DNA from 3 places in the Bradyrhizobium denitrificans genome. Region 3 is predicted to be linked to each of the others. Evidence: predicted binding sites of a transcription regulator. Region 3 holds the regulator's gene; each other region holds the start of a gene.

Evidence for each region. Region 3 encodes PhoB, which activates phosphate uptake and scavenging genes when phosphate is short. Its sites were predicted from a motif close to TGTCATNNANCTGTCAT; they were not measured.
Region 1: HL671_RS17360 (RNA degradosome polyphosphate kinase) is a predicted target of PhoB. The motif match lies at 1,200-1,216, and genes of this name have one in related genera.
Region 2: HL671_RS21105 (DUF2794 domain-containing protein) is a predicted target of PhoB. The motif match lies at 2,026-2,042, and genes of this name have one in related genera.

The regions. Positions count from the first base shown of each region.
Region 1 is NZ_JABFDP010000014.1:185,721-188,997, forward strand. Features, by position in the region: gene HL671_RS17350 (CDP-alcohol phosphatidyltransferase family protein) at 1-409, shown strand, start outside; gene HL671_RS17355 (P-loop NTPase family protein) at 461-1,147, shown strand; gene HL671_RS17360 (RNA degradosome polyphosphate kinase) at 1,289-3,277, shown strand, end outside.
Region 2 is NZ_JABFDP010000018.1:138,148-141,424, reverse strand. Features, by position in the region: gene HL671_RS21115 (Bax inhibitor-1/YccA family protein) at 58-849, shown strand; gene HL671_RS21110 (GNAT family N-acetyltransferase) at 1,032-1,562, shown strand; gene HL671_RS21105 (DUF2794 domain-containing protein) at 1,649-2,014, opposite strand; gene HL671_RS21100 (DUF1223 domain-containing protein) at 2,444-3,184, opposite strand.
Region 3 is NZ_JABFDP010000027.1:26,735-30,011, forward strand. Features, by position in the region: gene HL671_RS27780 (trypsin-like serine protease) at 1-1,019, opposite strand, end outside; gene phoB (phosphate regulon transcriptional regulator PhoB) at 1,115-1,822, opposite strand; gene phoU (phosphate signaling complex protein PhoU) at 1,839-2,555, opposite strand; gene pstB (phosphate ABC transporter ATP-binding protein PstB) at 2,589-3,277, opposite strand, start outside.

The DNA of each region.
Region 1 (3,277 bases), on a different contig from region 3:
CTTTCTCGCCCGGCGGTTCAACCTGCGATCCGAACTCGGCGCCCTCCTCGATCCGCTTGCCGACAAGGCGCTTCTGGTCTCGATTTTCGTGACGCTCGGCATCTGGGGCGCGATCCCGCGCTGGATCGTGATCCTGGTGGTCTCGCGCGACATCATGATCGTCGCCGCGGTGATTGTGTCCTGGCTGTTCGACCGCCCGGTCGCAATGCGGCCGCTGATGGTGTCGAAGCTGAACACAGCGGCGCAGGTCGCCTTTGCCGCGCTGGTGCTGGCCTCGCTCAGCTTCGGCTTCGAGCCGAAGCCCTACGATATTCTGCTGATGACCCTGGTCACGATCTTTACCCTCGTATCCGTCGGGCTTTACCTGGTCGAATGGGTGCGCCACATGAGCACCATCGAAGTGCGATGAGTGGCTTGGCCTCCCGCAAGGCCCCTGCGCACGATACGGAGCACGTCAAACTTGGTCGGCCATCTTCCCCCCCGTCAATTGGCCTTCGCGCTGCCGCACGCGGAAAGTCTGACGCGGGACAACTTCCTCGAAGGCGCCGGCAACGCGGCAGGACTGGCGCTGGTCGATGCCTGGCCGGAATGGCCGGCGCGCACCATGTTCCTGGTCGGACCGGACGGGTCCGGCAAGAGCCATCTCGCCGCGATCTGGGCCGAGCAGTCCGGAGCCCGCTCGCTCTCAGCCCAGGCTCTCGACATCGCCGCCGTCCCCCGCGCGCTGGCCACCGGCGCGCTGGTGCTGGAGGACCTCAGCCCCACCGCTTTCGACGAGCGTGCGCTGTTCCACCTGCTAAATCTGGCACGGCAGGACGAGGCCTACATCCTGATCACGGCGCGCGAGGCCCCCGCGACCATGCCGGTCGCGCTCAGCGACCTCCGGTCGCGCCTGCGCGCCTGTCCAGTGGTGACACTGCTGCCACCCGACGACCAGCTGTTTCGGGCCCTGATCGTCAAGCTGGCCGCGGACCGGCAGTTGACCATCGACGAAGCCGTGGTGAGCTATCTCGCCACCCGGATCGAGCGATCCTATGCCGCCGCCCGTCATACGGTCGCCCTGCTGGACAATGAATCGTTGCGGCTTGGACGCCCCGTCACCCGGGCGCTCGCGGCCGAACTGCTCCGGCCCTCCGAAGGCATGTGACCGCCGGCCATCTTGACGGAGAGGCGCCGGGGAACCTCAATGGTGCCGGGAACGTCATCCCCTGGTCATTTAGTTTAGTCTACGGTCCGCCGCTACGCAGGACTGATTTGACGCCGTTGCCGGCGATGGAACGATTTTCCAATGGACACCGAACAAGCGATTGAAATTCAAGAAAAAGATCCGGTTTCCTCGCCTCCGGCCGAGATCGCATCCAGCCCCGAGCGCTTCATCAATCGAGAACTCTCCTGGCTGCATTTCAACCGCCGGGTCCTGGAGGAATCGGTCAACCCGCGCCATCCGGCGCTGGAGCGGGTGCGGTTCCTGTCGATTTCCGCCAACAACCTTGATGAATTCTTCATGGTCCGCGTTGCCGGTATCCGCGCCCAGGTGCGCGAGGGCATCGCCGAGCGCAGCCCGGACGGCCTGACGCCGCTGGAGCAGCTCAAGGTCATCAACGAAAGCGTGTCGCAGCTCGCGATCGACCAGCAGGCGATCTGGCGCGACCTGCGCAAGTTCCTCGCCGAGCTCGGCATCGTGCTGGTCGACGGCCAGGACGTCACCAAGAGCGAGCGCGCCTGGATCGAGGACCATTTCCTCGCCAGCATCTTCCCGCTGCTCACGCCACTCGCGATCGATCCGGCGCATCCGTTCCCGTTCATTCCGAGCCTCGGCTTCACCGTCGCGCTGCAGCTGATGCGCACCTCCGACGGCAGGCCGATGAATGCGCTGATCCGCATGCCCGGCAAGATCGATCGCTTCATCCGCTTCCCCGGCAGCAAGGATGGCGTGATCCGCCTGATCACGCTTGAACAGGCCACGAGCCTGTTCATCGGCCGGCTGTTTCCCGGCTACACCGTCAAGGGCCAGGGCGCCTTCCGCATCATCCGCGACAGCGAGATCGAAATCGAGGAAGAGGCCGAGGACCTGGTGCGGCTATTCGAGACCGCGCTCAAGCGCCGCCGCCGTGGCTCGGTGATCCGGCTCGAGATCGAGGCCAACATGCCGGAGGAGCTGCGTGCCTTCGTGCAGGACGCGCTGTCGACCACCGACGACGAAGTGTTTGTCGTCGACGGCGTGCTGGCGATGAACGAGCTGTCGCAGCTGACGCGTGTCGACCGGCCGGACCTTGAATTCGCGCCCTATGTGCCGCGCCATCCCGAGCGTGTCCGCGACCATGGCGGCGACATCTTCGCCGCGATCCGGCAGAAGGACCTGATCGTCCATCACCCCTACGAGTCGTTCGACGTCGTCGTGCAGTTCCTGCAGCAGGCGGCCCGCGACCCCGACGTGGTCGCAATCAAGCAGACGCTGTACCGCACCTCGAACAATTCGCCGATCGTGCGCGCGCTCGCCGAGGCCGCCGAAGCCGGCAAATCGGTGACGGCGCTGGTCGAGCTGAAGGCCCGTTTCGACGAGGAAGCCAATATCCGCTGGGCGCGCGATCTCGAGCGCGCGGGCGTGCAGGTCGTGTATGGCTTCCTGCAGCTGAAGACCCATGCCAAGCTGTCGATGGTCGTGCGCCGCGAGGGCGGCGGCCTGACGACCTATGTGCATACCGGGACCGGCAACTATCACCCGGTCACCGCCCGCATCTACACCGACCTCTCCTACTTCACCTCCGATCCGGTGATCGGCCGCGACGTGACACGGGTCTTCAACTATATCACGGGCTATGCCGAGCCGATCGACATCGAGAAGATGGCGGTGTCGCCGCTCACGCTTCGCAAGCGCATGATCGAGCACATCCACGGCGAGACCAGTTTCGCGCGCCAGGGCAAGCCGGCCGTGATCTGGATGAAGATGAACTCGCTGGTCGATCCCGACATCATCGACGCGCTCTATGAAGCGTCGCAGGCCGGCGTCTCGATCGACCTGATCGTGCGCGGAATCTGCTGCCTGCGCCCGGGCCTGCCCGGGCTGTCCGAGAACATCCGGGTCAAATCGGTGATCGGCCGCTTCCTGGAGCATGGCCGCATCTACTGCTTTGGTATGGGCCAGGGCCTGCCGAGCGCCAAGGCCGCCGTGTACATCTCCTCGGCCGACATGATGCCGCGCAATCTCGACCGTCGCGTCGAGGTGCTGTGTCCGCTGCAAAATCCGACGGTGCATCAGCAGGTTCTCGAGCAGATC
Region 2 (3,277 bases), on a different contig from region 3:
GAACCGGCATAAGGTCCGTCAGGACCTCTGTTCCGGGCAACCAACGGGAATTCGACCATGTCGGACCTAGACCGCAACTATGCTTCACCCTTTGGCCGGGTGGCCGGGCGCGCCGATGCCGCGACCGTCGACGCCGGTCTGCGCGCCTACATGCTGCGCATCTACAATTACATGAGCATCGGCTTGGCGATCACCGGTCTGGCGGCGCTCGGCGTCTACATGGCGTCGGTGACCGGCGACCCGGCGGCGGGCGTGTTCAAGTTCGGCAACGCCTACCTGACGCAGTTCGGCTACGCGATGTTCGTGAGCCCGCTGAAGTGGCTGTTCATCCTGGCCCCCTTGGTCATGGTGTTCGCGATCTCGGCCGGCATCAACCGCTTGGCGCCGTCGACCGCGCAGATCCTGTTCTGGGTGTTTTCGGCCCTGATGGGTATCTCGCTGTCGTCGATCTTCCTGGTGTACACCCACACCTCGATCGTGCGGGTGTTCTTCATCACCGCGGCGACGTTCGGTGCGCTCAGCCTGTACGGCTACACCACCAAGCGTGACATGACCGGCATGGGCTCGTTCCTGTTCATGGGCCTGATCGGCATCGTGCTGGCGAGCCTCGTGAACCTGTTCCTGGCGAGCTCGATGCTGCAGTTCATCGTCTCGGTGGTCGGCGTGTTCGTGTTCGCCGGTCTCACGGCCTGGGATACGCAGCGCCTGAAGAACGAGTACATCTATGGCTACGCCTCCGCGGGCGGCGACATCGCCGAGCGTGCAGCGATCACCGGCGCCCTGTCGCTGTACTTGAACTTCATCAACCTGTTCACGCTGCTGCTGCAGCTGCTCGGACAGCGCGACTGAGCCAGCGGACCACAGTCACAGCCTTCGGAAGCCCCGGCCTCACCGCCGGGGCTTTTCGTTGTGCCGGCCCGCTTAGACCTGCTCGCTCGTACCCTGCTCGTTTGCGCCGCGCGCAGACACGCGACGACAGCCATGCCGCAACGGCGGATTGATCGTCCGATCCGCCTTGCTATGGTTTCGCCATGCCTGACATCGACATCCGGCCCACCGGCGAGGCCGATCTTCCCGCCATCACCGCCATCTACGGTCAGGCCGTGCGCGAGGGCACGGCCACCTTCGAGCTCGATGCTCCGGACTTGACCGAGATGACCCGCCGCTTCCGCGCGCTCACGGATGGCGGCTTCCCTTATTTCGTCGCCCTGCTGGACGGAGAGGTGGTCGGCTATGCCTATGCCGGACCGTACCGGCCCCGCCCTGCCTATCGTTTCACGGTGGAGAATTCGATCTATCTGGCTCCTGCGAGCCAGCGCCGGGGCATCGGAAGGCGGCTGATGCAGCGCTTGATCACGGCTTGTGAGGAGCGGGGCTTCCGCCAGATGATCGCGGTGATCGGCGACTCCGCCAATGCCGGATCGGTCGGACTGCATCGCGCCTGCGGCTTCCAGATGATCGGCACCCATCCGAGCGTCGGGCTCAAATTTGGCCGATGGCTCGACACGGTCATGATGCAGCTGCCGCTCGGCGCCGGCGGCAGCAATGTGCCCGCCGCGTAACCACGGCGAGTCCTCTCCGCGATCGCGCCTCTCAAGCCCACCGGCCGGCGCGCAGGGGATCACACGACGCGAGTCGAATCACCGGATCAAACCAGGGCCGGCTTTGGCGCGATCACCAGCAGCACGCGCTCGAGCTCGTGGCCGCGCCGCAGGATCAGGCCGGTCGCCGAGATGACGCTGTACATACCCTGCTTGCGGGCGAGGCGCGGGTCCTTCTCGATACGGTAGATCGGCACCTCGGACGCGCGACGAAATACGGAAAACACCGCCCGGTCGCGCAGGAAGTCGATCGAATAGTCCCGCCATTCGCCATCGGCGACCATGCGGCCGTAGAGATTGAGGATCCGGTTCAGCTCAAGCCGGTCGAACGTCACCCGATTGGGCGCTGCGGCCGCGCTGCGGGCCGCCGCGCGGTTCTCGCTCGGATCGGCATCCTCCGGGGTGAGCTTCATCGGCGTCCTCCTGTCATCTCTGTGACATGATCGCGCCATCCGCCGGAAGCCGCAAGGGGCGGCTTTGAGTGTTGAAGTGCGGCTCCAGCTACGACCAACACGAGTTCCGCGAACACGTCAGCGTCACGGGATCGTTAGCAGAATCATAATCGCGCCGTCTTTCCGCCCAGGGACCGCCCCCGATCTTGGGCATAAGATTCGTGTGCGTTGGCCCGGTCCTTTCGGTTCCGGATTCCTCAGCCCCCAGCCCCCCGGGGTCGTCAGGATCGGGTCTATTCACAAGTGATGGCAAAGGGCCAACGCAAGTTGGTCCTTTTGCTTTTTGGACCGACGCAAGGCTGCGTTGCTGCTGGCTGGATCGCGCGATCAAGCCGGACGCGCCTGAACGCGGCCGGGAACGGCTCCAAGACCAGCGGATTTGGACAGGCGCTAATGCAGCTCGGAATAGGCTGCGCCGAGCATCGGACCCGGCCGGTCACGGCTGCCGTCCTGCACATAGACAACGGCACCGTCGACGCCCTCTTTGGCGATCTTCTCCAGCGGCACGCTCCAGCTGGTCGACGCTCCGGTCCAATCGCCAAGCTTCAACAGATTGCGAACGACGTTGTAGTAGGTCAGCTCGCGCCCGCTGTTCTCGCCACGCCCGACCTGGATCGGGACGGCCCGCGAGATCGAGCAGACCCAGACCTCGCCATGTCTGCGCGGCATGTGCTCATCGGCCGCGGCGATCGAGACGGTCAGCTCCTGGCCCTCGATCGACAGTCTGACCGGCACCGACATGGCGGCACCGCCCTGCGCGGTCTCCTCAATGGCGCCCTCGATCGCCTCGCGATCACTGCCGATGACATGAACCGAGCCGTTGACCACGGCCTGGGGCGTATAGACCTCACGATCGCCGCGAACGCGCGAATAAGCGCGCTGCCGCGCCGTGAAGCGGGAATCCGCCAGGGTGTCCTTCCAACCGAGATAGTCCCAATAGTCGATCGGTAGCGACAATGCGATCACCGACGGATCTCTGGCCAGATCGCCAAGCACCTTGTCGGCCGGCGGACAGGAGGAGCAGCCCTGAGAGGTAAATAGTTCGATGACCGCACGCGGATCGGAGGCGGCTGGCCGGACGAAAGCGATGACCGCACAGACACTGAGCGCCGCGCGCGACCACCACGACATCTGTCCACCCATCATCACTGTCCTGTCCGGAACAACACTGTCCGCCACACCCTGCCGCGTCAATAACTGCGAAGCCGCCCTCGGCGTTGACAA
Region 3 (3,277 bases):
GTCGCAGCCGCAAGTTGCTCGCGCGTGAGCGCTGTGACCGCCACCGGCCGCGACGGCAGCGCATCCTTCAGGACGATCAGGGCCCAATCGACGCGCGAGCGGTCAAGCGACCATTTGTCGTGCTGGATCGGCGCGAAGTCGGGCGCCACGATCAGCTTGTCGGCAATCGACGAGGCTGCCGGCGTGCCCTTGTTCATGCCGGCCAGGAAGTGGACGTTGCCGGGACTGACCTGGGCGACGCCGTTGAAGACGCAATGCGCGGCCGTGAGCACCAGGCGCGGCGCCACCAGCGTGCCCGTGCACGAACCGCCCGTGCTGTATTGGGCCACGGTGACGACGCCGATCGATGATGCCGGCCACGCCGTGGGATCCACGACCTCGCCGATGTGCCGGTCGAGCCCGAGCAGTTGCTCGGGCCGCGGATTGGCAATGCCTGAATCGGCCGCTTCCGGCTTGGGCCGCCAGGCCGCGATGGCCTGCTCCGCCTGTCGCCGCTGCGCCTCACTCAACGCGACACGCTGGACCTCGCGGCCCGCGGACCGCACGCCATTTCGCCCCGCCATGACCAGCCAGGCATAGCCCTGCACGACATCCTGCGCGACCACCCGCCCGTCGAGCATCATCAGGCCGAGCATATATTGCGACTGGGCGAAGCCCTGGGCCGCGGCGCGAGAAAACCATCGGCTGGCTTCGCCATGATCGCGGGCGACGCCTTCCCCATTGTAATAGACGACGCCGAGATAATGCTGCGCGACGGCGAGGCCCTGATCCGCCGCCTTCCGGTACCAGGCCATCGCCTCGGCAGGGTTGCGCGGCACACCCCAGCCGAACGCCTGCATGAAGCCGACATCGAACTGCGCCCGCGCATCGCCTTTGGCCGCCAGCGGCATCAGCCGCCGCATCGCCATGGCGTGCTGGCCATTGGCCGCCGCGGCCACGGCCTCCTCGAGTTCGGCGGCCGAACCGGGCACAATGGCGGCGAGCCACACGGCTAAGACGAGAGCAATTGTCCTGATCATCGCGTCCGCGGCATCCCGGTCATCATGATGGGGAGACCAGCAGACCGGATCAAGACGGCAGCCCCATGGCCGCGCGCAAAACGGCTGCCCCGCGCTTACGCCTGCTCGCTCTTGGCGAAGCGGTCGTCGAGCGCATAGCCGGCGCCGCGCACCGTGCGGATCGGATCCTGCTCGCGGCCGGGATTGAGCAGCTTGCGCAGGCGGCCGATATGGACGTCCACCGTGCGCTCGTCGATATAGATATCCCGGCCCCAGACACTGTCGAGCAACTGCTCACGGCTGAACACGCGGCCCGGATGCTCGAGGAAGAATTCGAGCAGGCGGTATTCGGTCGGGCCGAGATCGATCGGCCGGCCCGAGCGCGCCACCCGGCGCTTCTCGCGGTCGAGCTCGATGTCCCCATAGGACAGCACCGTCGCCAGCCGCTCCGGGCTCGCCCGCCGCAGCAGACCCTTCACCCGCGCCAGCAGCTCAGGGACCGAGAACGGCTTGACGATATAGTCGTCCGCCCCGGTCGCCAGACCGCGCACGCGCTCGCTCTCCTCGCCGCGCGCCGTCAGCATGATGATCGGCAGCTGCTTGGTCTCGGGCCGCGTCCGCAACCGGCGGCACAGTTCGATGCCGGACAGGCCCGGCAGCATCCAGTCGAGCACCACGAGATCGGGAACGCGCTCCTTCAGCCGCGTGTCGGCCTCGTCGCCCCGCCCCACGGTCTCGACCTCGTAGCCCTCGGTCTCCAGATTATAGCGCAGGAGCGTGGTCAGCGCCTCTTCATCTTCCACCACCAGGATGCGCGCAGTCATATCGAACGAGTCTCTCTCAGTTGCCGGGGACCGTGGTGGCGAAGCTCGTCATGTCGCCCTTCGGACGCTTGTCGACCATCGCCTGGCCCTCGATCATGTAGAACACCGTCTCCGCGATATTGGTCGCGTGGTCGCCCATCCGCTCGATATTCTTGGCGCAGAACATCAGATGGATGCAGAACGAGATGTTGCGCGGATCTTCCATCATGTAGGTCAGCAGCTCGCGGAACAGCGAGGTGCAGATGGCATCGACCTCCTCGTCGCCCTTCCACACCGCCATCGCAGCCGGCAGGTCATGCGCCGCATAGGCATCCAGCACCGACTTGACCTGCGACTGCACGAGATCCGTCATGTGCTCAAGGCCACGGATCAGCTTGAGCGGATGGAAATCACTTTCCAGCGCAGCAACCCGCTTGCCGATGTTCTTCGCGAGGTCGCCGATGCGCTCAAGATCAGTGGCGACGCGCATCGCGCCGACGATCTCACGCAGGTCGACCGCCATCGGCTGCCGGCGCGCGATGGTCAGCACGGCGCGCTCCTCGATGATGCGCTGCAGCTTGTCGACCTCGGCATCGGCGGCGACGACCTTCTGGCCGAGCGCGACGTCACGCCGAACCAGTGCGTCGACGGAGTCGACAATCAGCCGCTCGGCGAGACCGCCCATCTCCGACACGAGCCGGGTCAGATCCTGCAGATCGCTGTCGAACGCCTTGGCGGTATGTTCACTGGCCATGATGATCTCCTGAAGGCAATGATGCTGTCGGCGTCAGCCGAACCGGCCGGTGATGTAATCCTGGGTCCGCCGATCGCTCGGCGAGGTGAAGATCTTGCTGGTGTCGTCGAACTCGATCAACTCGCCGAGATACATGAAGGCGGTCTTGTCGGAGACACGCGCCGCCTGCTGCATGTTATGCGTGACGATCGCGATCGTATAGTTCTCCGAGAGTTCCTGGATCAGCTCCTCGACCTTGGCGGTCGAAATCGGATCGAGCGCCGAGCAAGGCTCGTCGAACAGGATCACTTCGGGCCTGACAGCCACGGTACGCGCGATGCACAGGCGCTGCTGCTGGCCGCCGGACAGCGACAGGCCGGAGGCGTTGAGCTTGTCCTTGACCTCGTTCCACAGCGCGCCGCCGCGCAGCGCCTTCTCGACCCGGTCGTCCATCTCGGACTTCGAGATCTTCTCATAGAGGCGGATGCCGAAGGCGATGTTCTCGTAGATCGTCATCGGGAACGGCGTCGGCTTCTGGAACACCATGCCGACCCGGGCGCGCAGCAGGTTCAGGTCGAGCTTGGGATCGAGGATGTTGGTGCTGTCCAGCATCAGCTGGCCGGTGGCGCGCTGGCCCGGATAGAGATCGTACATCCGGTTGAAGATGCGCAGCAAAGTCGACTTGCCGCAGCCGGACGGACCGATGAACGCGGTGACGCGGTTGGTGCCGAGCGACAGGTTGA